One region of the Paenibacillus chartarius genome, then DNA from elsewhere that is predicted to be linked to it. Evidence: a T-box and tRNA genes for the amino acid it is inferred to sense, from the RefSeq annotation. Region 1 holds a T-box; the other holds one or more tRNA genes.
The links. The T-box of region 1 lies ahead of leuS (leucine--tRNA ligase). A T-box ahead of a tRNA ligase gene usually reads a tRNA of that ligase, here a tRNA-Leu.
Positions count from the first base shown of each region.

Region 1 (16,098 bases):
CTGCCGCAAGGACTCCCGCAGCGGGTTCGCACGCTGGCCGAGCAAGTTACGCAGGATGCGGCGACGCCTTACGAGAAGGTCAAGAAGCTGGAGCAGTACTTAAACATGAACTTCAAGTATACGAACACGCCGGACGAATCCAAGGGCCGCAGCGAAGATTTTGTCGACCGGTTCCTGTTCGAATTGAAGGAAGGGTACTGCGATTACTATTCGAGCGCAATGGTCGTCATGACCCGCTCGCTGGGCATTCCGGCCCGGTGGGTGAAAGGCTATTCCTCCGGCACGACATCGCTGCAGGATGAGATCAGCCAAGGGCTGCTTGGAAACATTCTGCCCAGCATGATTGATGATTCCGGGACGTACACCGTCCGCAATTCGGATGCCCATTCTTGGGCGGAGGTTTATTTCCCGGGCTATGGCTGGATTCCGTTCGAGCCTACCTCCGGCTTCGCCATGCCGCTCATTCAGCCGGAAGTGGTCTCCGAGCCGCTTCCTGAGATCGAGCCCGAGCCGGTCGTTCCTGCTCCGGCGGCCGAACAAGAGCAAACCGGTACGCCGGTACTCGCGCTGAGCATCTCCGGCGGCATCACGGCCGTTCTGGCCGCGCTTGCTGCGGTATTGTGGAGAACCGGCTGGCTGAAGCGGCAGCTGCGCCGCAAGAAGCCGGAGCCCGTCGATTTCAGCCAGCGCGTCGTCATCGAATTCGAACGGCTGCTGCGCTACTGCAAGCGAAAGGGCTACCGCCGTCAGGAGCACGAAACGCTGCGCGAATCGTTTGCCCGCTGGATGGCGAAGAGCCGCTGGATTGCCGACGACCTCGAAGTGCTGCTCGGTTTGTTCGAACGGGCGAAGTACGGCAAAGGGACCGTCGGAGAGGAAGACTATCAGCTTGCCGTCCGAACGATGCAGCATTTGCGCATGCAGTTAAAGTAAGCTCACGACCGATGGTTTCGCGGGCCGCATGATGCGGTCCTTGCGGGACATCGGTTTTTTCGTTTGAAACTCATGCACGATATGCTTTTGCTCGCGCCACGCAACTGTGGTATCATTTTCCCATACAATGAGGAAGAGCTTGAGGTGAACGGACCTTGCTGAATAAGCTGACTCCCCGTCTGCAAGTGAAGACGATATACGATATCGACTTGAACGAGCTGTACAAGGCCGGCATTCGCGGCATTATTACGGATTTGGACAATACGCTTGTCGGGGCGAGAGACCCGCATGCGACGCCGGAGCTGATCGGCTGGCTGGAGCTTGTGAAGCAGAAGGGCTTTCAAGTCGTGATTGTGTCCAACAATCATCATGCCCGGGTCAGCACGTTTGCGGACCCGCTCGCCATTCCGTTCATTCCGAGCGCGCGCAAGCCGACGAACCAGGCGTTCCGCAAGGCGCTGCAGCTCATGAGCTTGAAGCCGGAGCAGGCGTGCGTGATCGGAGATCAAATGATGACCGATGTACTGGGCGGTAACCGGATGGGCCTGTTTACGATTTTGGTGAAGCCGATTTCGCTTGGGGACGAAGGCTTTTTTACGAAAGCGGTGAATCGCCGCCTGGAGAAGGTTGCACTCTATTGGATGAGAAAATAACGCTGGAGGCATAAACACGTCACTATGACCGATATCGCAACGAAGCAAGACCAAGAGCAGCTGAACTGCGCCGGATGCGGCGTCAAGCTGCAGCAGCAAGATCCGGCCAAGCTCGGCTACGTGCCGCAGAAGGCATTGGAGAAGGAGCCTGTCATTTGCCAGCGCTGCTTCCGCATTAAGCATTACAACGAAGCATCGGGGATTACGCTCGATCAGGACGATTTCCTGCGGCTGCTGGGCCATATCGGCAGCACGAAATCGCTGGTCGTCAATATCGTCGATATTTTTGACTTTGAGGGGAGCATGATATCCGGGCTGCCGCGCTTTGTCGGCGACAACCCGATCATTCTCGTCGTGAACAAAATCGATCTGCTGCCGAAGGTGACGAACCTGAACCGGATCGTGAATTGGGTGCAGCGGCAGGCGAAGCAGCTGGGCCTGAAGGTGGTCGACGTCGTGCTGTGCAGCGCGAAGAAGAACATGGGCTTCGACCGGGTGATCGCGTCGATCGGGGAGCACCGCGACGGACGCGACGTCTATGTCGTGGGGGCGACGAACGTCGGCAAATCGACGCTGATCAACCGGCTGATCTCCGATTTCAGCGATCTGGAATCGGAGCTTACGGTGTCGCAATACCCGGGGACGACGCTCGATATGGTGAAGATACCGCTGGATGACGGCCATTATGTGATCGATACGCCGGGGATCGTCTACAAGCATCGGCTGACGGAGCTTGTGGCCAAGCGGGATTTGGCGCGGATCATGCCGGACAAGCAGCTGAAGCCGCTTGTGTTTCAGCTCGACGAGAAGCAGACGCTCTTCTTCGGCGGGCTTGCGCGGTTCGACTTCGTGCGCGGGGCGCATCAGTCGTTCACGATCTATTTGGCGGGCGGGCTGACGGTGCACCGGACGAAGCTCGATCGCGCCGACGAGCTGTATGCCGGTCATCTCGGCGAGCTGCTGGCGCCGCCGAGTAAGGCGGATGCAGAGTCGCTGCCGCCTCTTGTGAAGCATGCGCTGCATATCCCGAAAGGCGTCAAGCAGGATGTTCTCATCTCCGGGCTCGGCTGGATTAAGCTGAACAGCGAGACGGGCGCGGAGCTGGTCGTCCATGCGCCGAAGGGCGTTAAGGTCATTGCCAGGGAAGCGCTGATCTAGGGGAATGCGCTTTGTCCATGCCGGGCAGGCGCGGCTAGCGATATTAGGGGAGAGATGAGAGGAGCGGAGCTGTATGGGAGAGCAGCTATTTGCGGTTGACAGCCACACGATCTTATACGGGGTGTTCGGCGATCCGGTGCGGCATTCCAAGTCGCCGATCATGCTGAACCGGGCGTTCCGCGAGAGCGGGATCAACGCCGTGTACGCGGCGTTTCACGTTGCGCCCGGCGCGCTCGGCGACGCCGTCCGCGGCATACGGGCTTTAGGGTATCGCGGGGTCAATGTGACGATCCCGCATAAGGTCGAGGTCATGCAATACCTCGACGAAGTGGACGAAGGCGCGCAGGTGATCGGCGCCGTCAACACGATCGTGAACGATAACGGCCGGCTCGTCGGCTACAATACCGACGGTATCGGCTACGTGCGTTCACTGAAGGAGGAGAACGGCCTCGAGCTGGCCGGTCGACGGGTCGTGCTGCTCGGCGCAGGCGGCGCCGCGCGCGGGGTAGGCTATGCGCTGGCTCGCGAGGGTGTGGCGAGCCTGCGCATCGTGAACCGCACGGCGGAGCGTGCGGTGGAGCTGGCGGCGGCGCTGTCGGCCTATGCCGATTGCGCCGGAGCCGGGATGGACGGCGCGGCAGCGGCCGTCCGGGACGCCGACATCGTCGTCAATACGACGTCGGCGGGGATGCATCCGAACGTGGACGACGTCCCGCTCGATCCGGAGCTGCTGCACGGCGGACTCGTGGCCAGCGATTTGATTTACAATCCGCTGAAGACGAAGTTTCTGGCGGAAGCCGAGCGGCGGGGTGCGAAGGTGCACGGCGGTCTCGGCATGTTTATTTACCAAGGGGCATATGCTTTCGAGTATTGGACCGGCCGTCCGGCGCCCGTAGCGGCGATGCGGCAAACGGTGCTTGAAGCTCTCGGCCATCAGGGGTAACGACTTTAGCAATCGAACGAGAGAAGGGGCCTTAATTTCATGTTAACAGGGAAACAGAAAAGATATTTGCGCTCGCTGGCGCATCACCTGGATCCGATCTTTCAGGTCGGCAAGGGCGGCGTCAACGAACATATCATTCGGCATATTGAGGAAGCGATCGAGAAGCGCGAGCTGATCAAAATATCGGTGCTGAACAACAACGACGACGACCGCGAGGATATCGCGGAAGAGCTCGCTAACGGCGCCGGCTGCGAGCTTGTGCAAGTGATCGGACGGACGATCGTTCTGTACAAGGAGTCCCGCGATCATAAGACGATTGAGCTGCCGCATTAACACGGCCCATGGGAGGGGCGGTTGATAGGATGGACTCGATAACGCCCGAAGGAGTGCGGGAGCAGGGAGAGCGCCCGCGGCGCGTCGGCATTATGGGAGGCACCTTCGATCCGATTCATACCGGTCATCTGCTTGCCGCGGAGGCGGCACGCGAAGGAGCGGGCTTGGACGAGGTTTGGCTGCTGCCCGCAAGCGTCCCGCCGCACAAGCAAGGGGCGGCTACGGATGGCGAGCACCGTTGGCGGATGACGGTGGCGGCGGCGGAAGGGAATGACTTCCTGCGCGGCTGCGATCTTGAACTGCGTAAGGGAGGCGTATCGTACACGATCGATACGGTGCTGCTGCTGCGCGAGCGCTTTCCCGACACGCAATTTTCCTTCATTATCGGCGGCGATATGGTCGCATACCTGCCGAATTGGCATCGAATCGATGAAATCGTTGAACAGATTCGGTTTGTCGGGTTACAGCGTCCGGGCTATCCGAATGCTGCGGAAGGCTTGCCGGATCCGCTGCGGCGGGCGCTGACGATGGTGCCGATGCCGCTTGTCGATATTTCATCCACGGATATCCGGGAACGGAGGCGGCAAGGACGCTCGATCCGCTATCTTGTGCCGGATGCCGTATATCGTTACATAGAGGGGAACGGGTTGTATGAACCGGAGTCGTGAAGCGATTATGGAGGCCGTGCAGGCCCAAATGCCGGATAAGCGCTGGCGGCATACGCTGGGAGTCATGGAGACGTCGGTTATTCTTGCACGGAGGTTTGGGGCGGATCCGGTCAAAGCGGAGCTGGCCGCCATTCTTCACGATGTGTGTAAGTACTGGCCGGTCGACAAGCAGGCGGAGACGGTTCGAAGCGATCCGGAACTGCCCCAGGATATGCTGGAGTACGAGAAGGAGCTGTGGCACGCCCCGGCGGCCGTCGTCGTAGCCCGTGAACAGTTCGGCGTCAACGATCGTGAGGTGCTGGATGCGATTTTGTATCATACATCGGGACGCGAAAAGATGACACTGCTGGACAAAATCGTTTGCTTGGCCGATTATATCGAGCCCGGCCGCGATTTTCCAGCTGTGCATAAGATCCGGGAAATCGCCGAACATAATGTTGAGAAAGCGCTTGTGGCAGGCTTCGATTCGACGATTTCGTTCCTGCTGGAGCAAGGCAAACGGATTTATCCTTTGACCGTATCGGCGCGTAACGGATTATTAATGGAAATTAAACAAGCTGGAGGCTGATCGAATGAACCAAACCCCGGAGCATGTATTGTCCCTGGTGGTGGACGCAGCGGAAGATAAGAAAGCATATGACGTAGTGGCGCTGGATTTGAAGGGAGTCTCCCTCATTGCCGACTATTTCGTTATTTGCCATGGCAACTCGGAGACGCAGGTGCAGGCGATCGTGAATGAAGCGCGCAAGCGCGCAGAGGAGACGGGAGCACGCGTACGCGGTATCGAAGGTCTCGATACGGCTCGCTGGGTACTCGTCGATATCGGCGACGTCGTCATGCATGTGTTCCACAGGGACGACCGGGAGTATTACAACATTGAGCGTCTTTGGTCGGACGCGAAGGTTGTGGAGCGGGTATGACGGACGGCGGCACACGCAGCGGCGGCGGGCGCTGGGAAGGTCGTCAGGACCGCGGCGCCAGCAAATTTGTCAGAACGAACGAGCGGATGAACAAGGACGTGCCGCGTTCGTCCGCACCGGATCGCGGCCGTCAAAATTTCCGGGACAATGTCAGCCGCGGTCCGCAGCGAGCGGAGGGCAGCCGCGGCGCCGATTCGCGCGGCCGTCCGGGAGCCGCCCGGCCAAACGCACCTGCACGCGGGGTACCGAGACTGCGCGCCGGTGATGTCGTATCGCTGGATGTGGCGCGGGAAGTTTCGCCGAACGGCTATTTTCTGACCGACGGACATCAGGATGTTCTGCTGCACTATAGCGAAGTGACAAGACCGATTGAAATCGGCGAGCCGCTGGACGTCTTTCTTTACTATGATACGGAAGACCGGCTTACGGCGACGATGCGCCGGCCGAAGCTGCTGCGCGGCGATGTCGGCCTGCTGGAAGTCGTCGACATTCATCCGCGCTACGGCGTATTTCTGGAGATGGGTCTCGGCCGCAATTTGCTGCTGCCGTATTCGGAGCTTCCCGAGCTGGAGGAGCTGCGCCCGCAGGTCGGCGATTCGGTGTTCGTAACTCTCGACAATGACAAACAGGGCCGTCTCGTAGCCAAGCTGGCGGGCGAAGCGGAGCTTGTGCCGAAATGCTTCCCGGCGCCAAGCGCGTGGCGGGGGCGCTGGGTCGAGGCCCGCGTATACAAGCCGCTGCAAATGGGAACGTTCGTCGTCTGCGACGGAGGCGTCGTCGGCTTCGGCGTGATCGGGTTCATCCCGGCACCGGAGCGTTCCCGGCTGCTGCGGCTCGGGGAAGTCGTGAAAGTCCGGGTGACGTTCGTCCGCGAGGACGGTCGGGTCAATCTGTCATTGCGGCAGCAGAAAGAGCTCGGCCGCGATGAAGATGCGGACAAGCTGCTCGCGTTTTTGCGGGCCCGGCCGAACGGGGCGATGCCGTATTCGGACGAGACGCCGGCCGACGTCATCTCAGCCAAGTTCGGCATCAGCAAATCGGCGTTCAAGAGGGCGCTGGGCAAGCTGCTGCGGGACCGGGTCGTTTATCAAAAAGGCAATTGGACCCATTTGGCTGCGGCGGATGAGGTCACAGACAGCAGCACGCAGCAGCCGTAACGCGAAGAACCCGGACTCGATTCCGGGTTCTTCTCCGCTGCTCCGATGCCTGTAAGTTTCTCGCTATACTTTGGCTGGCAGCTTCTACGAAGGAGTGGGTTCTCCCGCTATGTCTTACGAGCAATTCGCATCTGTATATGACCGTTTAATGGCCGACATGCCTTATCCCGATTGGCTGCATTTTGCGGAAAGCGCCTGGGCTTCTTATGGGATACGCCCGCGGCGGGTCGTCGATCTCGGCTGCGGTACAGGCACATTAACCATTCCGCTGGCAGCCAAAGGCTACCGGATGACCGGCATCGACCTGTCGGAGCAAATGCTGGCCGTGGCGCAGAGCAAGCTGGAGGCGGCCCAGTCCGGTTCTGCGGCCGTCTTCGTGGATTGGCAGCAGCAGGACATGCGGGACTGGGCGGCCGCCGAGCCGGTTGACGCCGTCATTTCGTTCTGCGATTGCTTAAATTATTTGACGGAGGAAGCCGACATCGTCGCGACGATTCGTACAGCCTACCGCAATCTTGCACCCGGCGGAGTGCTTGCATTCGATGTGCATACGCCCCGGCAGCTGGAGGAATACGCGGCCGCGCAGCCGTTCACGCTGGACGAAGACGACATCGCTTATATCTGGACTTGCGTATTCGAGGAGGAGCGGTGTCAGATCGAGCACAGCATTACGTTTTTCCATGAGCAGGCTTCCGGGTTGTTCCGCCGCTTCGAGGAGACGCATGTGCAGCGGGCCTATCCGCTCGATTGGATTGCGGAGGAGCTGGAGCGTGCCGGCTTTCGGGACATACGGCTAACGGCGGACTTCACCGGCCGTGCGCCGACGGAGGAATCGGAGAGGGCGTTTTTTACGGCGGTCAAATAACGACAGGCGGGCGGCTCTTGACAGAGCTGCGGCATTTTACATATAATACTGACAAAACATGGCGTTGAAGAGGAGCAGTAGCTCACGAACGTATCGCAGAGAGCCGGCGGATCAGGTGCAAGCCGGTATACGAGCGTTGGCGAACTCGCCTTGGAGCCGTTAGGTGAACCTGCTGCGTGCAGCTGAGCCGAACCGTTTCGCCTGCGTTAAGGGCAGCTGGAGTGAACGATCCTCATCGCAAGCGTGCAAGCTTCGCGTGTCGGTCGTTAAGCAGGGTGGTACCACGGGAAGGAAGAACCTCTCGTCCCTAGCGTTTATTGACGCTGGTGATGCGAGGTTTTTTGTTGTTTTTCAGACCTAATCGGGAGGATTCGTCGTCATGACTCAAGATCAGCAGGAAATCAAAGAAGGGCAAGGCTACAACCCGCTCTCCATCGAGCCGAAGTGGCAAAAGTATTGGGACGACAAGAAGACGTTCCGTACGCTCGACAGCTCGGACAAACCGAAATTTTACGCGCTCGACATGTTCCCGTACCCGTCCGGTGCAGGGCTTCACGTCGGCCATCCGGAAGGCTACACGGCAACCGATATCGTCTCCCGCTACAAGCGGATGCGCGGCTACAACGTGCTTCATCCGATGGGCTGGGACGCCTTCGGCTTGCCGGCGGAGCAGTATGCGCTCCAGACAGGCCGCCACCCGCGCGATATTACGAAGGAAAACATCGATAATTTCCGCCGCCAAATCAAGTCGCTCGGCTTCTCGTACGACTGGGACCGGGAAATTTCCACAACCGATCCGGAGTATTACAAGTGGACGCAGTGGATTTTCATCCAGCTCTACAAGAAGGGACTCGCCTATGTGGACGAGGTGCCGGTGAACTGGTGTCCGGAGCTCGGCACCGTGCTGGCGAACGAAGAAGTCATCGACGGCAAGAGCGAGCGCGGCGGCTTCCCGGTCATCCGGATGCCGATGCGCCAGTGGGTGCTGAAGATTACGGAGTATGCGGAGCGCTTGCTCGAAGACCTCGAAGAGCTCGATTGGTCCGAGAGCATTAAAGATATGCAGCGCAACTGGATCGGCAAGTCGAAGGGGGCCGAGGTGCGGTTCGACATCGACGGGCACGCCGGCAAGCAGCTGACGGTGTTTACGACACGTCCGGACACCTTGTTCGGTGCGACGTACTGCGTGCTTGCACCGGAGCATGAGCTGGTCGACGTCATTACGACGGCGGAGCAGAAGCAAGCTGTCGTCGACTACCGCGAGGCTGCAGCCCGCAAGAGCGATCTGGAGCGCACGGATCTCGCCAAGGATAAGACCGGCGTGTTCACCGGTGCTTATGCCATCAATCCGGTCAGCGGCGCGAAGGTTCCGGTCTGGATCGCCGACTATGTGCTCGGCGGTTATGGCACGGGCGCTATTATGGCGGTACCTGGTCACGACGAGCGAGACTGGGAGTTCGCGTCGAAGTTCGGCCTGCCGATCGTGGAGGTCGTCCAGGGCGGCGACGTGAGCAAGGAAGCGTTCACCGGCGACGGCCCGCATGTGAATTCCGAGTTCCTGAACGGCCTCACGAACGAAGCTGCAATCGCCAAGATGATCGAGCATCTCGAAGCGGAAGGCCGCGGTCAAGGCAAAATTACGTACCGTCTGCGCGACTGGCTGTTCTCCCGCCAGCGCTACTGGGGCGAGCCGATTCCGATTTTGCATCTTGAGGACGGCACGATGAAGCCGGTGCCGGAGAGCGAGCTGCCGCTGCTGCTGCCTGAGGTCGACGAAATCAAGCCGTCCGGAACCGGCGAGTCGCCGCTCGCCAACGTGGCGGAGTGGGTCAATACGGTCGATCCGGAAACCGGCATGAAGGCGCGCCGCGAGACGAATACGATGCCGCAATGGGCGGGCTCCTGCTGGTATTACTTGCGCTTCATCGATCCGCACAACAACGATGCGCTGTGCTCGCCGGAGAAGCAGAAAGAGTGGCTGCCGGTCGATTTGTACATCGGTGGCGCCGAGCACGCCGTGCTTCACCTGCTGTATGCGCGCTTCTGGCATAAGGTGCTGTACGATATCGGTGTCGTAGCGACGAAGGAGCCGTTTCATAAGCTCGTCAACCAGGGCATGATTCTTGGCGAAAACATGGAGAAGATGAGCAAATCGCGCGGCAACGTCGTGAACCCTGACGATATCGTCGGCAAATACGGCGCGGATACGCTTCGGCTGTACGAAATGTTCATGGGCCCGCTCGAAGCGACGAAGCCGTGGAACACGAACGGCGTCGAAGGGGCTTACCGCTTCCTCGCCCGTGTTTGGCGCTTGTTTGTCGGTGAAGACGGGCAGCTCTCGCCGCGCATATCGGCTGAGGAGACGATGGGCAGCGAGGCGTTCAAGCGCACGTGGCATCGATCCGTGAAGAAAATTACGGAGGACTATGAGGCGCTGCGATTCAATACGGCGATCTCGCAGCTCATGATTTTCGTCAATGAAGCGTACAAAACCGAAGTGCTCCCGCTGGAAGCGATGAAGCAGTTCGTGCAGATGCTGTCTCCGATCGCTCCGCACCTTGCGGAAGAGCTGTGGGAGAAGCTCGGCGGTACGGAGTCGATTACGTACGTGCCTTGGCCGCAATACGATGAAGCTTGGACCGTCGATAACGAGATCGAGATCGTCGTGCAGGTGAACGGCAAAATCGCCGACCGTGTCAAGATCGCTGCCGATCTCGACGAAGCGGCGATGCAAGAGCTTGCGCTCGGACTCGACCGGGTAAAGGAGCTCAGCGCCGGCAAGACGGTTCGGAAAGTGATTACGGTTAAAGGCAAGCTCGTCAATATTGTTGTAGGATAACGAATTGCAGCAGCGCTCTCGGAAGCACCGAAAGCGGCCGAACCACCCTCTACTGAGGGAAGGTACGGCCGCTTTGCGTTTTGTCGGGCTGTTGCGGCCGGCTAGGCCCGTTCTTTCGCTGCGGCGAATTGCGCTTCGATTTTTTCCACATCTTCGTCGTATTTCGCATGGGTCGCTTTGACGAGACGATCGAACATGCCGTCCAGCTCGGAGTCCATCAGCCGCAGTCCGGCTTCGGTAATGCCGCCGGGGACGGTGACGCGCTTCTGAAGCGAGACCGGGTCGAAGCCGCCGGTCGTCAGCAGCTTGCCGGTGCCGAGCACCATTTCGCTGGCCAGCTGCGTTGCGACGCCGCGCGGAATGCCGGTTTTCTCAACCGCCGCATCGATGAACTGCTGGACGAAATACGAAAGGAACGCGGGACCGACGGATGACAAGTCCGAGCAAATGCGGGTGTATTCCTCCGTTACGGCGATCGGAGCCGAAATATGGGCCAGCATGTTCTCGAGCATCACTTTATCGCTGTCGCTGAGCCTTTCGCCGAAAATCATCAGCGTGGCACCGCTAAGCGCATAGTTCGTAATGCTCGGAATCATTTTCATCACTTTGCAGGTTAGCTGGGACTCCAGATGTCGGATCAATACGGGGCTTGTTATCGAAACCACGATTTGTCCGGGCTGTGCTACATCCTTGATTTCGTCGATAACGCACTTATATTCGGACGGCTTAATGCACAGAAATACGAGGTCGCTCTCTTCCACAAGCTCCGCATTTGATACCGCTACACGCATTCCGGGATATGCTTCGGCGAGCCGCTCAGCCTTGGCAGCCGTTCGGTTGCCCACGATGATTTGCTCCGGATTCAGCACCCCGGATTGGATGAAGGCTTCGATCAAGATGCTACCCATGCTCCCCGTTCCTATGAATCCTGCTTTCACCTAGAACCCCTCCCGTTACCAGGCACATAGTATTCGGGTAAACTCCGCCTGACAGACGTCATGAGAGCAGTTCCCTACTGATCACCATGTATATGTAAGTGGCCGATCAAATATGAAGGTTTATGGAAGGAGATGCTTATGCTGAGCAAAAAAACGATTGTCGCAGCCGCATTTCTGCTCGCCGTCGGTGGAACGGGTTTGTACGGCGTTCTTCAAGCGACGCCGCCGGAGCCGCCGCGGGAAGCCTATAATGAAGAAATGGAGGCGCTGCTGCAGCAAGAGGAAACCCCCTCTCCGCTGCCTGTGGAGGCTCTTCCTAAAGCGGTCGGCGATTCGGAGGACGACGGGAAGAAGGAGGCCCCGGCAGCCGCAGCGGACGGTATGCTCGATCTCAACACAGCTACGTTGGAGCAGCTGCTTACACTGCCTGGTATCGGCGAAAGCAAAGGGAAAGCGATTCTGGAGCTGCGCAGCAAGCTCGGTGCGTTTCAAAGCGTCGAACAGCTGAAGGATGTGAAAGGGATCGGCGATAAGGTCTTCGAAAAGCTGAGACCTTTCGTCAAGGCCGGAAGCTCGTAATATCGCTTTTCAATTGTTGGCAATTGTGAGAAAATAATAGAGTCTTTATCCAGGGCCTGCCCTAAGAGGAGGAATGAATGCATGACAGAGGAACGCAAGCTATCGATTGAAACACTGGCTATTCACGCCGGCCAGGAAATCGACCCGACCACGGGAGCCCGCGCTGTCCCGCTCTACCAGACTACTTCCTACGGATTCCGCGATTCCGAGCACGCGGCGAATTTGTTCGCCCTTAAGGAGTTCGGAAACATTTATTCCCGGATTATGAACCCGACAACGGATGTTTTCGAGAAACGGATCGCAGCTTTGGAAGGTGCGCCTGCAGCCCTTGCTACAGCTTCCGGACAAGCTGCGATCACGTATTCGATTCTTAATATCGCCGGTGCGGGAGATGAGATCGTCGCTTCCTCCTCGCTGTACGGCGGTACATACAACTTGTTTTCGACGACGCTTCCGAAGCTCGGTGTGCACGTCAAGTTTGTCGATTCCAGCGAACCGGCGAATTTCCGGGCCGCCATCACCGACAAGACGAAGGCGCTCTACGCCGAAACGATCGGTAACCCGCGAGGCGACGTTCTCGACATCGAGGCGGTTGCGGCAATCGCTCATGAGCACGGTATCCCGCTGATCGTCGACAACACGTTCCCAAGTCCGTACCTGCTGCGTCCAATCGAACACGGAGCCGACATCGTCGTCCATTCCGCGACCAAGTTCATCGGCGGTCACGGCACCTCCATCGGCGGCGTCATCGTTGATGGCGGCAGGTTTGACTGGAAGGGGAGCGGCAAATTCCCAGGCTTGACGGAGCCGGATCCGAGCTATCATGGAGTCGTGTATACCGACGCTGTCGGACCGATCGCCTACATCATCAAAGCGCGTGTTCAGCTATTGCGCGATATGGGGGCGTCCATTTCTCCGTTCAATTCGTTTCTGCTGCTGCAGGGCTTGGAGACGCTTCATCTGCGAATGGAACGGCACAGCTCCAACGCGCTCCGGGTTGCCCGATTTTTGGAGGAGCACGAAGCGGTCGATTGGGTGAGCTATGCCGGCTTGCCAAGTCACCCGTCGTACGAGCTTGCGCGCAAATATTTGCCTAAAGGGCAGGGCGCGATACTCACCTTCGGCATTAAGGGCGGGGTGGACGCAGGCCGCAAAGTCATCGATGCCGTCAAGCTGTTCTCTCACTTGGCCAATGTCGGCGATTCGAAGTCGCTGATCATCCACCCGGCCAGCACGACTCATCAGCAGCTTGCCGAAGAAGAGCAGCTGAACGCGGGCGTCAGCCCGGGTATGATTCGGTTGTCGATCGGCACGGAAGCGATTGACGACATTTTGTATGATCTCGATCAGGCTATACGGGCAAGTCAAAGTTAATAACTGCACTTAGTAAAGGACGGGGATCGGCGTGGGAATTCAGCGTAAAGATTGGGACACTTATTTTATGGACATCGCCTTTATGGCTTCTACGCGCTCCCAGTGCGGTCGCCGTCACGTCGGCGCAGTACTCGTACAAGGCAAGAAGCTGCTGGGCACCGCCTATAACGGGGCCCCAATGGGCGTGCCCGACTGCTCGGAAGCGGGCTGCATGCTCGTTGAAGAGTATGAAGTGAAAAAGACAGATGTTGGCGAAGAGCTGGTGAAAAAGCAGCGGTGCGTGCGGACGATCCATGCCGAGCAAAATTTGCTGCTTTTTACGGACCGGGAAGATCGGGAAGGGTCTACGGTCTACGTCACCGATCAGCCGTGCTGGACATGCGCCAATATGCTGGCCAACAGCGGCGTTACGGAGATCGTCTTTCACCGGGCCTATCCGAAGGACAGCGAGAAGGTTGAAGCGCTCATGAAGGCAAGAGGCATTTCGTTCCGGCGTATCGGCGCTTACGAACCGCCGCCGGGAACCATTACCGAAGTGACGCAATAAATCGAATAGAAGCACATCGAGGAAGCACCTCGATCCGGGTTTTTCAAGCGCCGGGTCGAGGTGTTTTTTTATTTTGCGCGGAGATGGAGTGAGTTGGATGAACAGGCCGCTGACTTGGTTTGTCGTTAGTTGGATTGCGGGCAGTGCAGCTTCATTTCAATGGCCTCAGCTGCACGTTCCCGTTTGGCTGACTGTAATTGCCGGAATTTCGGCGTTGTTCGTGTGGCTGCTGAGGCTGCCCGGCGGTTGGTTAGGTGCGGCTTTATTGCTGCTGTTCGCATCTTGCGGCTATACCGATTGGCGGGATAGCCGCAACGTCACCGGCCTTTCTTCTTTAGCCGAGCATATGGACGAACTTTCCGGGAGCGAAGTGAAAGCGGAAGGCCGCATTGCATCTGCAGTCGACGTCGACGGGGATCGAGCCGTATTCGTCCTGCAGGCTGCTTCGCTAACCTTGGGCGAGACACGGATCGCACCGATGGAGGAACGAATGCGGGTCAGCGTTCGGTTGCTGGAAAAAGAAGATCAACAGCTTGCCAAGCAATGGGAGCGGGGAGATCATGTGGAGCTTGATGGAGGCGTGCTGCTTCGCCCCGAGCCGAGCCGCAATTTCGGAGGCTTCGATTATCGCCGGTATTTACGTCATCAGCATATCCATTGGCTCATCAGCAGCAAGGGGATGGAGCAAGTGAACGTTACGAAGGGGGAGCAGCTCCAGCTCGCTCCGTCTACGCTGCTGCTCTGGAACGATAGACTGCGTGCTGGGCTGGCTGAACGCATGGACACGATCTTTCCGTCGGATCAGTCGGGCCTGATGAAGAGTATGCTGATCGGCTGGCAGGAGGATATGAATCCGGAGCAATATTCACAGTTTTCCAAGCTGGGCTTAACGCATATTTTGGCGATATCGGGAATGAATGTGGCGATCTTCCTCGGGCTTGTGTTCGGTCTGCTGAAGCTGCTCCGAGTGACGAAGGAGACGTCGCTTTGGGTCGGCATCGCGCTAATGCCGGGTTATATCGTGCTCACCGGCGCATCGCCATCGATCGTGAGGGCGGGGCTTGTAGCGATGCTGGCGCTCTATGCAGCCAGACGCGGCTGGCTCAAGGACGGGCTGAATTTGACCGCTTTGGCGGCGTGGGCGATGCTCGCCTGGGAGCCTTACTATTTGTTTGATGTCGGCTTTCAGCTATCTTTTCTTATTACGGCGGCGCTGCTCATCGGCGTATCGCGGGTATCGCGCCTGCTGCCCTTCCGGCATGAACGGGTGAAACAGGCAGCAGCCATCACCATTGTATCGCAAATCGTTTCATTTCCGGTAACCGTAACGTACTTTAACGGCTTTTCCATGCTGTCCTGGCTGGCCAATACGATGTTTGTCCCGATATTCAGCCTGCTGTTGTTCCCGTCAGCGCTTATTGCGCTTTTCGTCGGCTTATTAGTTCCTCCTGCCGGCCAGCCGTTCGGCAGCTTGAGCGGACTGCTGAGCCGGGCAACGGTATGGGCGATCGAGAAGATGGCCGACATCGACGGATTTCAGCTTATATGGCCGACGCCGTCACCGGTGTGGACGGTATTGTATTTTGCCGGTTTCGTTATGCTGTATCGGGCATTGGCAGCGCGAGTCGATGCGCAGGCGGTCGACGCTGAGCGCAGGCCAATATGGCCGATTTCGGCGGCGACGGCAGGACTTGTGCTGCTTCTCTATTACGGATATACGCCGGATCGCTTTAACCGCACGGGCTGGGTGGAGTTCCTCGATGTCGGGCAGGGCGATTCCGCATTAATTCGTACGCCTGCAGGGAAGTACATGTTAGTGGACGGCGGCGGTACGCTGACGTTCCGGAAGCCGGGCGAGGAATGGAAAGAACGGCGCAAGCCGTTCGAGGTCGGGCGAAGCGTCGTCGTGCCTCTATTGAAGCATCGCGGCGTACACAAGCTGGATTACGTTATTTCGACGCATGAGGATATCGATCATCTGGGCGGGTTGCAAGCGGTAGCCGAGGAAATCCCTATTGGAAAATTCGTCTTCAACGGGACGCTAAAGTCGGAGGCAAAGGTTGAACAATTGTTTCGAACTCTCCTCGATAAAAAAGTTCCGCTCATCTCTTCGACAACGCTGCGGAGCATCGAGCTTGACAGGCACTCCAAGCTGTCGATCCTGCCGGGCCGGGCGGGCGAACCAGATCCG
Region 1 covers NZ_JBHLWN010000105.1:10,576-26,673, reverse strand. Annotated here, with positions in the region: gene ACFFK0_RS26030 (transglutaminase TgpA family protein) at 1-933, shown strand, start outside; gene ACFFK0_RS26025 (YqeG family HAD IIIA-type phosphatase) at 1,089-1,586, shown strand; gene yqeH (ribosome biogenesis GTPase YqeH) at 1,611-2,744, shown strand; gene ACFFK0_RS26015 (shikimate dehydrogenase) at 2,818-3,687, shown strand; gene yhbY (ribosome assembly RNA-binding protein YhbY) at 3,727-4,020, shown strand; gene ACFFK0_RS26005 (nicotinate-nucleotide adenylyltransferase) at 4,050-4,688, shown strand; gene yqeK (bis(5'-nucleosyl)-tetraphosphatase (symmetrical) YqeK) at 4,672-5,256, shown strand; gene rsfS (ribosome silencing factor) at 5,261-5,608, shown strand; gene ACFFK0_RS25990 (CvfB family protein) at 5,860-6,765, shown strand; gene ACFFK0_RS25985 (class I SAM-dependent DNA methyltransferase) at 6,875-7,630, shown strand; T-box leader at 7,686-7,942, shown strand; gene leuS (leucine--tRNA ligase) at 8,010-10,469, shown strand; gene comER (late competence protein ComER) at 10,571-11,407, opposite strand; gene ACFFK0_RS25970 (ComEA family DNA-binding protein) at 11,546-11,986, shown strand; gene ACFFK0_RS25965 (homocysteine synthase) at 12,068-13,360, shown strand; gene ACFFK0_RS25960 (deoxycytidylate deaminase) at 13,398-13,907, shown strand; gene ACFFK0_RS25955 (DNA internalization-related competence protein ComEC/Rec2) at 14,005-16,098, shown strand, end outside.

Region 2 (16,098 bases), on a different contig from region 1:
CGGCAAAGCTGTTCATGCACTGGAGCGCATTCGATGCGGCGGTGCTGGCGCTGTTCGGCTGCGGGACGCTGCTGCTGCTGGCCGATCTGCTCGGTGTGCTTCGCGACCGCGCCAGCTACCCGCTTTATCATTACGGGTACCTTCTATGCGGTGTTGTGTTTTCATTCCTCGGCATGGTGCTAATGGTGATTCGGCTGGCCATTGTGCTGCGCACGAGCCGGCTCATATCCGGGCAGCCGCCGTCAGCGCGGGGCGGAGCGCGCAGTGGGACGCCAGACGAGCATGACGAGCCAGCTGATACTGACCAGACCGAATAGCGGATAAAGTGTCGTGAGCAGCGGCTTGAAGCCGAATTGTCCGCAGAAATACGACAGCGTCAGTATAGCGACGATGATGACTTGCCGCGGCACGCGCATGTAGTTCTGAAGCTGAAGCGTGATGCCGTACACATTGGCGATGTAGGTCGTAAAGATTTCGCCGTAGATGACGAAAATATATAGAAACTGCAGTGTTGTCCCGAACGGCCTGATCAAATGCGCCATTGGAATATCGAATTGGGCGATGCCCGGCATTTGGGCGGCGAGCGCGATGTGTACGGCAAGCAGCAGCAGCCCGATCATGACGCCCCCGAGCAAACCGCCGGCGAGCAGCACGTTCCTATTGCGGATCGTTGCGCCGACGGGAACGAGCACGGCTTGTGCGGTTGCCAGATTGAAGGACACATAAAGGAACGGCGCAAGCCATATTCTGGTCATAGAGTGGTCCGTGGACAAGTGCAGCCAGCTGTCGCCGCCGGGGCTGTTCAGCGTGTAAACGAGGAGCAGAACCGTAAACATGACCATGATCGGCACAACGATCGAATTGACATTCATGATCGCGTTCATGCCCTTCACAATGACGAAATACGAAGCGAACAAGGTGACGAGCAAGCCGGTTTGAGGAGATAGATGCAGCTGCTCGGCGAACACAGATCCGCTGGCGGCCAGCATGACGGACGTAATGCCGAACAGAACGATCAAGGAGAATATGGAGATCCAGTTACCGACACGCTGTCCGAACAGATGCCGGTTCAAATCTTCGTAAGACACGGCCTTGACGTCGTAAGCGAGCAGCATCATCTTGATCCCGAGCCAAACAAACAATATACTGGATAAGGCTATCGTGAACTCGGCCATCCAGCCGTACCTGGTGTAGAATTGCAAAATTTCTTGTCCTGAAGCGAAGCCCGCACCGACAATTGTCCCGACATATGTGAAGGCAACTTTGATTATCGAACCTATTGACGATACCGAAGATTTCACCGCACGGTCTCCACCTTTCGCTCTGCGAGCTGCGTTTAGTACAAGGTATGACCGAGTGGACAAGCGCATGCCTAATGGAGATCAAATCCCGTGTACAGGAGTGTGGCAAGGTGCAGCAAACGATGTTGGATTTCTTGACGAACTACGGCTACATCGCCCTATACTTGCTCCTGGCCGCCGGTATTGTCGGCATTCCTGTACCGGATGAGACGCTGATGACCGTAGCCGGTTCCATGACGGCTACCGGAGGACCGCTGTCGTTCACATTGGCGATAACGGTCGCCTACGCCGGCTCGATGACGGGCATGCTGGTCAGCTATGTGCTAGGGCTCAAGGTCGGCAAGCCGTTTTTATTCAAATTCGGCAAATGGATCAAGCTAACCCCGCATCGGATCGAACGGGCGGAGACGTGGTTTCATAAATATGGGCTATGGGCCGTATTTTTCGGCTATTTTGTGCCGGGAATTCGCCACTTCACTTGCTATTTGGCGGGGGTCAGCGGGGTCAAATGGTGGAAATACGTGATGTATGCAGGGGCAGGCGGCTTCATTTGGTGCGCAACCTTTTTTACGCTGGGGCATATTATCGGCGAGAATGCAGACGAGATGCTGCATGTCATTCATCGTTTTTTTGGCATTTGCATTTCGGTGATTGCGGTCATTGTGATCGTCTCTCTTTTCTTCTATATCCGTTACCGGCGGAACAAAGTCCCCCATTCGTGACGTAAAAAAGCCGCTGAGGTGCACATTCACCTTCAGCGGCTATATTTATTTCGAGGCGAACAATTTGATTGACCGGATAAGCCCGCTCTTCGCGTCCAGGTCCAGCTTCAGCACCGTTCCCTGCGTACGGTAAGTCAGCACGACGGTGGAGCTCGTATCCGGCTTGCCTAACGCTTTCACGGCATCGTCAACGCTTTGTCCGATGCGCAGGCCGTGCAGTCCGGGGTCGATATCCGGCGAGTGCACGTCGACGAATTCGAGCCGGTTATCCTTATTGAAGCCTACGGAGAAATCGGCATATTCGTACACGGTAATCGGATCGGCATCGTCATCCATCGTGAATTTATTCTTCGCATTGCCCAGCTTGGCGAGGACTGCGTCGCGCTCCGTATGTAAGGTTAAACCGAGCAGCGTAGGATTTTCTTCCTTATATGCATCTTCCGCGTCGACCTTCGGCTTCGGCTGGGCCGGAGCGGCTTGCGCCTCCGACTTGCCGACAGGCTTGCTCGGTTCGGCGGCAGGCAGATTGGGCGCGGCAGAAGGGGCGGCAGCAGGTGCGGCATACGAAACGGGCGGCTCAGTGGTCGAAGAGGAAATATGCATCGTATCTTTAGATACGACTGCATCTCTGCCCGATTCCGTTGGAGGAGCCGGGTAACCGCTGTTTCGGGTCGATCCGTAGCCGGGCGTTCCCTCCTGAGGACTGCTCAGCTCCGCAGGCTCGGCGGGCATCCGTCCGCAGCCTGCCAATGCCGCAATAATGAGCAAACCGGCAATATATCGATAGGCGACAACGGTCGCTTGTCGTTGCATAAGGCATTCTTCCTTTCCTATTTGTGGATGGCTTGGTTGGCAGCCTTTATCAATCTTAACGGTTCGTTTGGTTCACATCAAGTATTATCTATACATATAACGGCTTGAAATGGGGAAAAGTTACACTGGCAGGAAGCACCATTTTGAAAATAGGACTTGAAACCTACTTGGTCATTGTGATACTTTACTGATAAATCTAAGGCGGGAGGTACCGGGATGGAACTGCTGAAGAAACGGATACTAGAGGTCGGTGCCGTCGTCTCCGACCAAATCTTGAAGCTGGATGCCATTTTGAATCATCAGGTCGACCCGCAGCTGATCAAGGCCATTGGTCAGGAATTTGCCCGTCTGTTCGGCGAAAGCAAGCCGACCAAAGTGCTGACGGTGGAATCTTCCGGCATCCCGATCGCATATGCTACAGCATACGAGCTTGGCGTCCCGCTGGTGTTTGCGCGCCGCAAGAAGCCGGTCACGATGGTGGACGACTTGTATGTGGAGCGAGTGCCTTCCTTCACGAAAGGGATCGTGACGGACATTATGGTCGCGTCGGAGTTCTTGAAGGCGGACGACCGGGTGCTGCTCGTGGATGACTTTATTGCGAACGGTGACGCTGCCCGCGGATTGATCCGCATTATCGAGCGTTCGGGGGCCGAGCTGCTCGGTGTCGGCATTGCTGTGGAGAAGGCGTTCCAGGCCGGGGGCTCCTCGATTCGGGAGCGCGGCATCCGCGTCGAATCTCTGGCGCGCATCGCATCGCTGGAGGGCGGCCGCATCACTTTTGCGGATTGAACAAGCCCCTTTATTTTCATACGGAATACGCCTTCCATGTAACCGCTTTTTCCTTTATAATGATGTCAAGGTGATACACAGAGAGGAGGCATGAAGATGGGGAATCCGAATATTCCGGCGAATTACATGATGACGAAGTTGTCCGAAGCGAAGATTCATTTCGAACGTGCCTTGGATTGCAAGCACACCGAGTTTGATGACCTGTATCCCTATATGATCGAGCATCCTCAATTTTTTTGGTATAAGCGTTATGTCGCCTGGTCGGAGCTGTTAACAATTGTGAAGCTCTGCACGGAGCTATCCATAGAATGGGAACAGCAATTCTCGCAGCAGCAAACGGACTACATCAAGAAGCGTGTTATGTCGAGCAAAGTGCTCGATTTCTGGTTCGAAACGAACGACTCCAGAGTCGGCTAATAGCATCGGAATCATACGAATTGCCCTCCGTCGGACGACGGAGGGCTTTATTGCGTACGCGCATCTGCCGGTATTGGTCAGCCTGAGACCGGTGCGTTCAGGATGTTCATGCTCTCGATATGGCGTTTCGTTTCCGGAGTTCCGAGCTTATGGAGCATCCGGTATACCTGCACCAAATGATCATCGTAATCGTTGTTGTAAGCTTCGACGTTCACAGGCGCGAACATACCGCGGGCCGCCGTCGCTTCTTCCGCAGCCGACGTATCTTCAAACAGCTGCTGCAGCCGGTCAAGCTCTTCTTCGGTCGCTTCTATCTCGAATTCAAAGCCGTCGGCTTCCCGATCGGCCAGGATCGTTCCGTGCTCAACCGTTACGTAAAATGTTTTCTTCTCCACCGCAAGCACCTCTTCCCAGTCATTTGTTTCCACTAGGATGCCCGGCCGCAGCGCTTCGTATGTACGGACGGTGCAAGGCTTGCGGACATGCAGGTAGGGGCGGCGTTGTTCTTCGGCCTGTGAATATTGTATGCTAGGGGGGAGGTGACGATCACGATGATATCTGACGAACAGCTGGATCAATACCGCATCGATGGGACGATGCTGCGCGTGGTGCGTGACGCCGACCCTGCTAACGATGTCAGAGGGTTCGTCGTCGCATGGGACGACAAGCTTGTAGTTATTCGGAAAAGAAACCGACGGCTTGTACAGCTGGACCGGAACTATACGTATATGCCCTACAAGGAGGAGCGGCCGATGGACGTCGAGCAAATACTCGAGGGGCGGTGAACGGCGTAGTGGTATCGGAAAGCGGAAGCCGGGCAGGGTCCCGGGCATGGGGCTCGGATCGGCCCTTGGACGGTCAGCATGGAGTGACGCGCGAGGATCTGCCGCTTGATTTTCCCGGTGTACGGGCGTGGCGGGTGACGGCGATGGACGAGCCGTATCCGTATTTGCTGGCCGTGTCGGACGAGCCTCTTCGCACGCTCAATACCGCCCCCTTCGGCGGCGGCTTCGGGCAGTGCCGCCTGCTCGTCAATCGCCAAGTCGGCATAACGTACGACCATGCCGATCCGAACGCCGAGATGGAGGCGTTCCTGCGCAGGCAGCGGCTGGAGCCGGAGGCGACCGCCTGCCTGATGACCGCGGCGCGCGTCGGCGACGCCGCGGTGGCGAGCGCCGTCTGCGGGGCGGCGCGGGTGACGAGCCTTGTTACCGTTGGACTTGGTAACAAGGCTCGGGCGGGGCTGGCACTGCCGGCCCCGCAGCTGTATCCCGGCACGATCAATACGATCGTGCTCGTCGGCGGCGCCATGACCGATGCGGCCATGGCTGGCGCCGTGCTGACCGCGACCGAGGCGAAGGCCGCGGCGCTGCAGGCGCTGGACGAGCGCGTAGCCGCTCCGTCCTGCGCCCCGGAAGTGCCGGCCGCGTATGCGACCGGCACGACGACCGACGCGGTGCTGATCGCGGCGGTGGGGCACGGGCCGCTGCACCGGTATGCCGGCACCGCCACGGAGGTCGGCTATTTGATCGGCAGGACGGTGTACGATGCCGTGGTCGAGTCCGGACGCCGGTATCAGGCATACCGGGCAGCTAAAGCATAGGCGCGAAGCTATTGTGACGGATCGATCCGGCCTTAAAGGCGGGTTAGATGAGAAAAGAGCGATGTCCGTTCGAAGAACGGCATCGCTCTTTTTGAATGACTGGGCACCCTCGCGCAAACCGGATATATCCAAAGGGGGGAGAGGGGGGGCGTTCCTGCTAGCGGGACGGTTACGGCGCGCGGTTGAAGCCGAGAAGCCCTACCGCAGGAAGATCCTCCGTGACGGCCGGCAGATCGTCGTCGCTGTTCGAATTGGCCGGATCGTGGGCGATCGCCTCCGCTTCCCCTTCGCTAAGGTGACGCCTGTTGCCGGTATATTTCGGCTCCAGCTCGCGGATGTTTTCTTCGTTCATTGCAAAGCCTCCTTCCTCGGGAACAAGTGCTTGTAGCATGCCCCGAATCGGCTCCGCTAATGCGAATTCAGGGGAACCTCCGTCAGATGCGAAGTGCAGTGCGGACAGCGGACAGCCAGCTTGTCCACTTTGGAACGGCAGTACGGGCAGTCCTTGCGGTCGTCGGACGGGGCATCCTCTTTCTTCTTAAACCGGTTCAGCTGGCGGATGACGATGAAGATGACAAAAGCGACGATCAGAAAGTCAAGCACGTTGTTGATAAACACGCCGATATTGATTGTAGGGGCGCTGTCCGCTTTCGCTGCTTCGAAGTTGGAATATGACTTGCCGGATAAATTAATATACAGATCCTTGAAATCCACCTTGCCGACCAGTAAGCCGATAGGCGGCATAATCACGTCGTTCACCAGCGAGGTGACGATCTTGTTAAAGGCGGCCCCGACAATGACCCCCACGGCCAGATCGATCACGTTGCCTCGCATAATAAATTTCTTAAACTCATTCCACATAATAAAACATCGCTCCTTCAGCGGTAACATGGTATGATGTTTATAGTAATGGCCGGACATCAATGCGTCAATCGTTGCAATTGCAACGGAATTCGAGCGACGAGTTATCGCCGTGTGAAGTCAGATTATGCAGACAGGATGTGGTGTAACCGATGGAAGGTTCTTGGCGGCGTAATTTGCTCGTGCTGTGGATTGGTGTGTTTTTTTGTTCGACGGCCTATTCGATTGTCATTCCGTTTCTGCCGTTGTTTCTGCGAGACGAGCTTGGCGTCCATGAGCATGTGGAGGCTTGGTCGGGAGTGGTATTCGGCATCAGCTTCCTGGCCAGCGCGTTAATCGCTCCGTTCTGGGGATCGCTGGCCGACAAGTACGGCCGTAAGCCGATGCTGCTGCGCTCGGGGCTTAGCTTGGCGATGCTCTATTTTGTAACCTATTTCGTGCATCATCCCGTCGAGCTGATGGCCGTCCGTATTTGTCAAGGGCTGCTCGCGGGTTATGTGCCTTCGGCGATCGCGATGGTCGGGACCAATACTCCGGAAAATAAAGTCGGCTACGCGCTGGGCGTGATGGCGACCTCGAATGCGGTCGGCAGCATCGTCGGACCGATGCTCGGCGGCTTCGTCAGCAGCTGGGTAGGCAACCGGGAAGCGTTCCTGGTCGCAGGCGGGGTCGTGTTCCTTTCTTTTGTCATTGCCTGGGCGTTCGCGAAAGAAGAAAACTTTAAGCCGGCCGCGAAGCGCTCCGGAGTTATCAATGATATTAGAGAGCTGTCCCACAACAAGCTGCTCATGTCGGTGCTTGTGATTGTATCGATCGTGTCGGCTTCCGTCATGATCGTTGAACCGCTTCTGACGCTCTATGTGCTGGAGCTTGGCGTCAGCGGCAGCGATGCCAAAGTGACGGCGGGTATTATATTCTCCGCGGTCGGGGTGGCGACGGCGCTTGCCGCTCCGCAATGGGGTGAACTCGGCACGAAATTCGGCTACGGCCGGATTCTTATGATCGGGTTGATTGGCGGCGGCGTCGGGAATTTGCTGCAGCTCGTGTTCCACCATTATGTGGCGTTTGGCGTACTGCGTTTCAGCTACGGTCTGTTCTTCGCGGGGGTGTACCCTGCGCTCAACGCCTTGATCGTGCAGACGACAGCGCCGGAATACCGGGGCCGGGCGTTCGGTCTCAATCAGTCGTTCAATCAGCTGGGCATCATGATCGGACCGATGCTCGGCGGGTTTCTTGGCGGCTTCGTCTCGATTCCGTTCGTGTTCGCCCTAAACGGTGCGGCGCTGATCGCCATTGCGCTCATCATTCGTACGCGGCGAATCGACGAGGCGGCGGCAAGGCTGCACGGCAGCCAATAAATGGGCTTGTTGAATGCTTGACACTCCGCTCGTAACCGTGATACGATAAGTTTCGCCGATCTTAAGGGCGTGCACATATCATATGCGGTCGTGGCGGAATGGCAGACGCGCTAGATTCAGGTTCTAGTGGGGGCAACCCCGTGGAGGTTCGACTCCTCTCGACCGCACTATAAGGCAATGAACGAAAACCCGCAGCAAAGCATACCTTTGCCGCGGGTTTTTATTGTGTCCATAGGGAAAGGAGTCCGGCGGAGAGTTGAGATCTAATGTAGCTTATAAGCTGATGCTGGCGTTTATCGCCGCATTTTTGCTGTATATGGGTGTTCTGTATGTTATCGTTGATCCGCAGGCGAGTCATTTTTTGCAGGAGAAGCTTGTCCTAAGGCCCTCCTTTCATAAGCCCGTATGGCTGACAGTCATGCATGTTCATCTCGCTGCGGCGGCCATCGCTTTCAGTGCCGGGGCGCTAAACTTCTCTCCCGTCCTGCTTGCAAGGCGGAAGAAGCTGCATCGTCTGCTCGGATACACCTATTTGCTTGCGGTCGCCGTCACGGATTTGACTTCCGGTTACATGGCTCCGCACGCAACAGGAGGCAAGCTGAGCAGCGTAGGGTTCAACGTCATGAACATCCTGTGGCTGGCTGCAACGGCCGCAGCATTCGTGTATATTCGGCGCGGCAATGTACACAAGCACCGCCGGTGGATGGTACGCAGCTTCATGTTTTGCTTCACGAATTTCTTCACGAAGGCGATCGCATTCATCGGAACCGGCGTATTCGGAGCGGACTATGTTGCCGCTTATACGGCCGGAGTATGGGGCAGTCTGGCGCTTGATGTCGTTATCGCCGAAATTATCGTGCGAACGGTTTACCGCGAACCTTCATCGGGCGCCGGCCTCTCGCGCTGAACGACACGGTCGACCTTCAGCAAATGCTGCATCATACGGCTGGAAGCCGCTTCGGGGTCGCCGTCCCGTATCGCTTCATAAATGGCCCGGTGCTCGGCGAGCAAGCTTTCGGCAGCGGCGCGCTCCGCGAAAAACCAGAGCCGGCGCGAATCCTTCATACTCTCCTGCAGGCGCTGAGCCATCGAAGCCATCATGTCCGCCAGTAACGCGTTGTGCGAAGCGCGCGCGATGCGCAGATGGAAGTCAATGTCGGCAACGTCGCTGGCCTCCTCGTCGCCAAGCGCCTGCTCCATCCGGCCGATGATGGCCGCAAGCTCCTCCAAGTCTTCGTTCGTACGCCGCTCAGCCGCCAGCGTGGCACAGCCGACCTCGATAAACTTGCGGACCTCGAGCAGTTCAACGAACGATTCCGACCTTTCGAACAGATCCCCCGGTCCGCCGCCGCTCCCGCCGCCGCCCGCACCGCCATCTTCGTCCGGCAGCTCCTTGCGGACGTACGTCCCTCCGCCATGACGGACGTCGACCCAGCCCATAGCCTTCAGCGCGCTCAGCGCTTCGCGGATCGTGGAGCGTCCGACACCGAAGCTTTCCGCCAGCTCCACGACCGTAGGCAGCTTGGCGCCGGGAAGGTATGTTCCGGAACGGATTTGATCTTTGAGGTGCTGCATCACGATTTCCGAGCCTTTTTGCGGTTTCACGTGCTGAATCGACATGAACGTAGCCTCCGAAGGTAAAAAGCATCTATACAACTATTCAATCATAAGATACAATGGCAGAAAAGTCATCAGATCACATGATCAATTTGATTGCGGAGGGGTATGATCCCATGCTCGATCAGCACATTCGCGAAGAGCTGCGCGGCGTCGTCGGCGAAGCCTATTATAAAGACGACCCGGAATCGCTCGTCACGCATTCCTACGACGGTACGCCGATGCTCCAGCACCTGCCGGACGGCGTCATTTACCCGGCCAGTACGGCTGAAGTTTCCGCCATTATGCAAATATTGAGCAAGCACCGCATTCCGCTCATCTCCCGCGGCTCGGGCTCGAATCTGTGCGGCGGCACCGTCCCCGTCCAAGGCGGCGTTGTCATGGTCATGCACCGGATGAACGCGATTCTCGAGGTCGATATGCAAAATTTGACGGCCACCGTTCAGCCGGGACTGATCACGAAACAATTCATCGAGCATATCGAAGGTCTCGGCTTGTTTTACCCGCCGGACCCGAGCTCGATGGCGATCTCGACGATCGGCGGCAACATTGCCGAATGCTCCGGCGGCCTCCGCGGGCTGAAATACGGCACGACGAAGGATTATGTAATCGGGCTCGAATGCGTGCTCGCTTCCGGCGAAGTGCTGCGCACCGGAGGCAAGCTGATGAAGGATGTCGCTGGCTACGATCTGACGAAGCTGCTCGTCGGCTCGGAAGGGACTTTGGCCGTCATTACGGAGGCTACGCTCAAGCTGATTCCGCCGCCGAAGCATAAGAAGACAATGCTGGCGATGTACAAGGACTTGTACGGGGCGGCGCGCACCGTATCCAAGATTATCGAGAGCCGGATCATTCCGGCTACGCTCGAGTTTATGGACAATCCGACGATACGAGTCGTCGACGACTTCGCGAAGCTCGGCCTGCCGCGCGATATGGCAGCGATATTGCTGATCGAGCAGGACGGCGAGCCGGAGCCGGTGGAGCGGGATATGGCCCGCATTGCCGATATTTGCCGCGAGGAACAGGCCGATCAAATTCAAGTTGCATGCAATCAGGAAGAGGCGCTAAAGCTGCTTACGGCGCGGCGCAGCGCCTTCACCGCGCTGGCCCGGCTGCGTCCGACGACAATTCTCGAGGATGCGACCGTACCGCGTTCGAAGATTGCCGATATGGTGCTGGAAATTAACCGGATCGCGGAGAAGCATAACGTGCAGATCTGTACGTTCGGACATGCGGGCGACGGCAATTTGCATCCGACGGCGACGACCGACGCCCGCGATCGCGACGAGGTACACCGGGTGGAGGAGGCGTTCGAGGAAATATTCGAGGCGGCCATCCGGCTCGGCGGCACGATAACCGGCGAACACGGAGTCGGACTCGTCAAGGCGCCGTTCCTGGAGTGGAAAGTCGGAAAAGCGGGGATTGAAGTGATGAAGGGGATCAAGGCGGCGTTCGATCCGTACGGCATATTGAATCCGGGCAAAATGTTCGCGAAACAAGCCCGGCGCAGGGTGGTGATCGGCCGTGGCTAACCGATCGTCAGCTTCCTTGCAGGAGGCGCTCAAGCAGAAGCTCGATTACGATCAGCTGACGAACTGCATGCGATGCGGCTTCTGCCTGCCCGCCTGCCCGACGTTCAAGGAAACCGGCATCGAGGCGGAATCGCCGCGCGGCCGCATCTCGCTCATGAAGGCGACGGTCGACGGCTTGCTCGAGCCGAACGTCCGCTTCGAAGAGCAGATGAGCCACTGTCTCGGCTGCCGGGCTTGCGAGCCGGCCTGTCCGGCCGACGTCAAATACGGCCGGCTGATCGAGCAGGCCCGGGATGCGATCGAGGACCATACGACGAGGCATCGCTGGTGGGTGAAGGCCGTGCGCGGCGTCGTATTCCGCGGGCTGTTCCCGCATCAGAGGCGGATGCGTCTGCTCGGCAAAGGGCTTCGGCTGTACCGGCAGTCCGGGCTGCAGAAGGCGGCGCGCAAGCTTGGAATCGTCGGCATGTTTTCCAAACATATGGCCGATATGGAGCGGATTTTACCGGAGGCGTCGGGCAAAGGCGTCGTGGAGCTGCTAGGAACCCGTATACCAGCCGAAGGCGAGAAGCGGGGGACGGTCGGCATGTTCCGCGGCTGCCTGATGGATGTGCTGTTCACGGAGACGAACCGGAAGACGGTGGAGCTATTGTCCGCTGCCGGCTTCGAGGTTGTCATCCCCGAGGCGCAGAACTGCTGCGGCGCGCTCCACGCCCACAGCGGCGAAGCCGATCTGGCGAAGCAGCTCGCCAAGAATAATATTCGCGCGTTCCGTGATATCGGCGTTGATTATATCGTCTCCAATGCGGGCGGCTGCGGTGCGATTTTGACGGAGTATGATCATTTGCTGCATAATGAGCCGGAGTGGAGGGAGGGAGCCGAATGGTTCGCCCGCCGGGTCATCGATGTGAGCAAGCTGCTGCTGGAAAACGGCAAGGAGCTCGGCCCTCCGAAGCGCGCCGGCGGCGGAGCTCCTTCGGTGCGGGTAACTTATCAGGATTCCTGCCACCTCAAGAACGTAATGAGGGGCGGTCAAGCGCCCCGGCAGCTGCTGCATAACACGGCCGGCGTCGAGTTCGTGGAGATGATGGAAGCGGGCGCATGCTGCGGCTCGGCAGGCATCTACAACATTACGCAGCCGGAAATGGCGGGGACCATTCTCGAGCGGAAAATGGGGCATGCGCAGGCGACCGCCGCGCATTACATCGTAACGAGCAACCCCGGCTGCCTGCTGCAGATGAAGCTGGGGATCGAGAAGCATGCGAAGGGCAAAGGGATGCAAGCCGTGCATCTCGTCGATTTCCTGTATGACGCTTATAAGCGGAACTCGTAGAGAACTTTTTTCCAAAAATAAATATTGCATAGTGTCATTGGGCCTGATATGATCGGTTTCAATTAAGTTAATTCCCATTGGATTAGTGTAGTTTATTTCGATAACTTACCCTACCGTACAAACGGAGGCGTTCCTGCCATGGCGCAGGCATGTCTCCGTTTTGCGTTTTGCGCACAGATGGAATTGGTTTTGATGCTTAATGAGGCTTTGCACAGATTTTGACTGGTATGTCTGGGTTATTAAAAATGGAAATCTTCGAGGAAAAGGATGGTAATCCAAATGACAACGGAAGCCAAACCAACTTTGCAAGCGCAAATTGTGCCTGAGGTCGCGGCTCATCGCCGGGCGGATCACCCGGTTGATGGGGTATTTATAAACCGCTGGTCGCCCCGTTCGTTTGAGGCGAAGCCGGTATCGGACGACGTGCTGTACACGGTGCTGGAGGCGGCCCGCTGGGCGCCGTCCGGCAGCAACGGCCAGCCATGGCGTTTCATCGTGGCGAAGACGAACGAGCAGAAGGCAAAGTTCGCGTCGTTCATCAAGCCAGGCAATCGGGCATGGACGGATCACGCGCCTGTGCTCATTTTGATCGCTTCGAGCAAGCTGAGGGACAACGGGGAGCCGAGTCCGTCCCACGCTTTCGACGCAGGTGCCGCTTGGGCCTCCATCGCGCTGCAGGCGCATTTGCTCGGCCTTGCTACGAGAGCGGTCGGCGGGTATGAGAAGGATCAGGCGCGCGAAGTGCTGAACGTGCCGGAACATGTCGAGCTGCACGCGATCGTCGCGCTTGGTTACCGCGGCGCACGCGAAGCGCTTCCGGAGGCGCTGCAGGAGAAAGAGCTGCCGAGCGGCCGACGCCCGCTGCGGGAGAGTATCATCGAAGGCTCCTTCTAGGGCGCCGCGATGGAGCGCTACAGCTGGAATCGTCAATTTGCCGCATTGCTTGCCGTGCAGCTGCTCGTCTCGACGGCGCACGGCATGTTTACGCCGCTGCTGCCCGGCTTTCTCCAGGAGAGCGGGGCCGTCAGCGGCGGTCGTCTGCCTATCTGGTCGGGGCTGATCTTCTCCTCCAACTTCATCGCCATGATGCTGGCGATGCCGCTGCTCGGGCGGTTCGGCGACCGTTACGGGCGCAAGCCGGTCATGCTCTGGTCCGGCTTCGGGATGGCGGTCGTTACGGCGCTGATGTCGCTTGCTCACGAGCCTTGGCTGCTCACGGCGCTGCGTTTTGTGCAGGGCTGTTTTACCGGCATCCTACCGTTTGCCATGGTGCTGGTGCTGATCGGAGCTGCGGAACGCAAGGTCGGGGTTTCGGCGGGAACGATGCAGACGATGGGCGAAACAGGCTCGTTGCTCGGGCCCCTTGCCGGGTCGCTGCTGCTTACGCTGCTCCCGGCCCGCGAAGCGTTTCCGGCCATGAGCCTGTGCATCGCACTGGCGGCTGTCTGCGTCGCGCTGTTCGTTAAGGAGGCGCCGCTGGCACAGCCGGCCGATGCCGCGGCGAAGACGTCGTTCAAGCAGGACTGGGTCGTCCTATGGCGCTGCAAACCGCTTCCTTCCTTGCTGCTCAGCGCGCTTTGCGTCAATTTCTCGCTGGTCGGGATGCAGCCCGTTCTGCCGTATTATGTAGCGGAGTCGACCTATCGCTTTGCATGGCTAAGCGAGGAATGGCAGCTCGGGATTACGCTGTCCGTAACGTCGCTGGCCGTCATCTTGTTTTCGCCGCTGCTCGGCCGGGCAGCCGACCGGATCGGTCCGCTGCCGCTCTTGAAGCTGTCGACGGCGGCGGCGGCATGCTTGTGCGCCGTGCAAGCTTTCACGCATTTGTACCCGATTATTCTGGCTTGCCGCTTCCTTCTCGGTCTGTGCATCGCCGGGATGATGCCGAACATTCAAGCGCAGGTGCGCCGGCTTGTTCAGCCCGGTATGGAGAGCCGCACGTATGCGGCCGTCAATTCGTGGATGTTCTTCGGCAGCCTTGCCGGTCCATTGCTTGGGGGTGCGATCACCGCTTGGTTCGGCACGTCCGGATGGTTTGCCGCGGCGGGGCTGATGTTTGCGATCAGCTTCTGGCAGGCGCTTCGCATCGCGGCATCGGCTCGCGCTGCAGGAGCGGCATCGCAAGAGGCTGGATCGGCTGCGGCTTCGGCAGCGTCGGCATAAGCAAACGGCCCCGTACAGCTCTTGCCGAGCTGCCCGAGGCCGTTTATGCGGTCACGCTCCGCTGCCGGAGATCGGTCTTATACGCCGACCCGTTCCGGCGCCAGCGGGTGAAGCGCTTCAGAGCGGTTGATGAAAATGAACGCATCGTAGCGGTCGGCCATGACCGAGGGCACATAGTTGCCCCAGTGCTCTCGGCCGGGGTGATATACGACGCCGATGGCGCGGTGATCGAACGTGTTCATGAACACATCCCGGTCGTCCGGCTCCGGCGCCAGCATCAAATCGTCATAGTCTTCGATTTGCATTGGCTTGCCGTCGGCATCAGGAGCCCTCGTACCTGCACCTTCACTTTTGCCGCGACTGAACATGAGAACGACATCCCGCCCGCCGCTTCCTTCGTGAACGAGATCCTCCCAGCTTCCTTCCACGGCTGCCGGCACACGCATCGTTTCCGCCTTTGCTCCCCATGATTTGCCCGCGATGACGGTACCGCTATGGGTGCCGAAGCCGATCGCATAGCAGTTCTCCCGGCCGTAACGTTCGCGAACGAGCTGGCCGACGTTGACCATGCCTTCGCGGGCCATATCGGTGGCGCGGGCGTCGCCGATATGCGTATTATGCTCCCAGACGATCGCTTTCGCCTCGGGGCCGTGAAATTTCAGCAGCCTGTCGAGCGCTTCCGTCATATGCTCGTCCCTGACGTTCCAGGAGCTTGAGTCGCTGCGGATCATCGTCCGGTAATACTGCTCGGCGTTTCTGGCAACGAGCGCGTTCAGCTCGTCGCTGAGTGCCGCTTCGGCATCGCCTGCGCCGGGCGCCCGCTGCCGCTTGTCCTGCAGCTCCTGCAGCAGCCGGACGACCTCATCCTCGCAGGTTTCCGCCCAATATACCGCCGATAAGCCGTATTGCTGGCCTTCACGGCCATGGGGCTCGAAGCAGGAGAACGCCGTTTTAGCCGTCTCGAGCAGCTCGGTTTGTCCGGACTGCTCCAGGTGGCGCATGATCGCCTCCATCGATTCCCAAAGCGAATATACGTCCATGCCGTAAAATCCGGCGCCGCGTCCGTCAGCCTGCCGTTCGTTGTGGCTTCGAAGCCATTCCACGAGCTCCCGCACTTCCTCGTTTGCCCACATCCAGGACGGCCAGCGGTCGTAGTAGCTGGCGAGCGTGTCATTCACATCGCGCTTCGCGCCGGACATCCGTTTCACATACTTGTTGACCTCGTAGCAAGGCGGCCAGTCGCCCTCGACGGCGATAAAGTGGTAGCCGTGCTCCGTAATGAGCCGCTTTGTCAGCTCCGTCCGCCAGCGGTAAAACTCGCTTGTGCCGTGCGACGCTTCTCCGAGCAGCACTACCTTGGCGCCCGCCGCCGCCTGCACAAGCGCATCCAAATCGGATGCAGCCTGCAGCGGCTGCGCCTGACGGCGGATTGCATCGATGACTTGCTGCCGTTTCACTGCCATATGTTCGTAACCTCCGCTAGCTCTGAAATGACTGCTAGCGGTAAGATTCCCCAGCTTCTGCAAGATCATGCATCGGCAAGCGGTCTGACCGAGCTGCGAAGCATCAGCTCCGACGGCAGCATAATC
Region 2 covers NZ_JBHLWN010000012.1:21,830-37,927, forward strand. Annotated here, with positions in the region: gene ACFFK0_RS01510 (hypothetical protein) at 1-317, shown strand, start outside; gene ACFFK0_RS01515 (YkvI family membrane protein) at 243-1,301, opposite strand; gene ACFFK0_RS01520 (DedA family protein) at 1,412-2,023, shown strand; gene ACFFK0_RS01525 (hypothetical protein) at 2,069-2,836, opposite strand; gene ACFFK0_RS01530 (xanthine phosphoribosyltransferase) at 3,053-3,625, shown strand; gene ACFFK0_RS01535 (hypothetical protein) at 3,722-4,042, shown strand; gene ACFFK0_RS01540 (hypothetical protein) at 4,120-4,437, opposite strand; gene ACFFK0_RS01545 (hypothetical protein) at 4,594-4,827, shown strand; gene ACFFK0_RS01550 (adenosylcobinamide amidohydrolase) at 4,971-5,645, shown strand; gene ACFFK0_RS01555 (hypothetical protein) at 5,815-5,997, opposite strand; gene mscL (large-conductance mechanosensitive channel protein MscL) at 6,054-6,506, opposite strand; gene ACFFK0_RS01565 (MFS transporter) at 6,659-7,864, shown strand; tRNA gene ACFFK0_RS01570 (tRNA-Leu) at 7,949-8,031, shown strand; gene ACFFK0_RS01575 (DUF2306 domain-containing protein) at 8,121-8,771, shown strand; gene ACFFK0_RS01580 (FadR/GntR family transcriptional regulator) at 8,732-9,484, opposite strand; gene ACFFK0_RS01585 (FAD-linked oxidase C-terminal domain-containing protein) at 9,598-11,013, shown strand; gene ACFFK0_RS01590 ((Fe-S)-binding protein) at 11,006-12,346, shown strand; gene ACFFK0_RS01595 (nitroreductase family protein) at 12,626-13,240, shown strand; gene ACFFK0_RS01600 (MFS transporter) at 13,250-14,509, shown strand; gene ACFFK0_RS01605 (erythromycin esterase family protein) at 14,587-15,972, opposite strand; gene ACFFK0_RS01610 (LacI family DNA-binding transcriptional regulator) at 16,038-16,098, opposite strand, start outside.
Region 2: it encodes a tRNA-Leu, which carries the amino acid that the T-box ahead of leuS (leucine--tRNA ligase) is inferred to sense. The anticodon was not compared.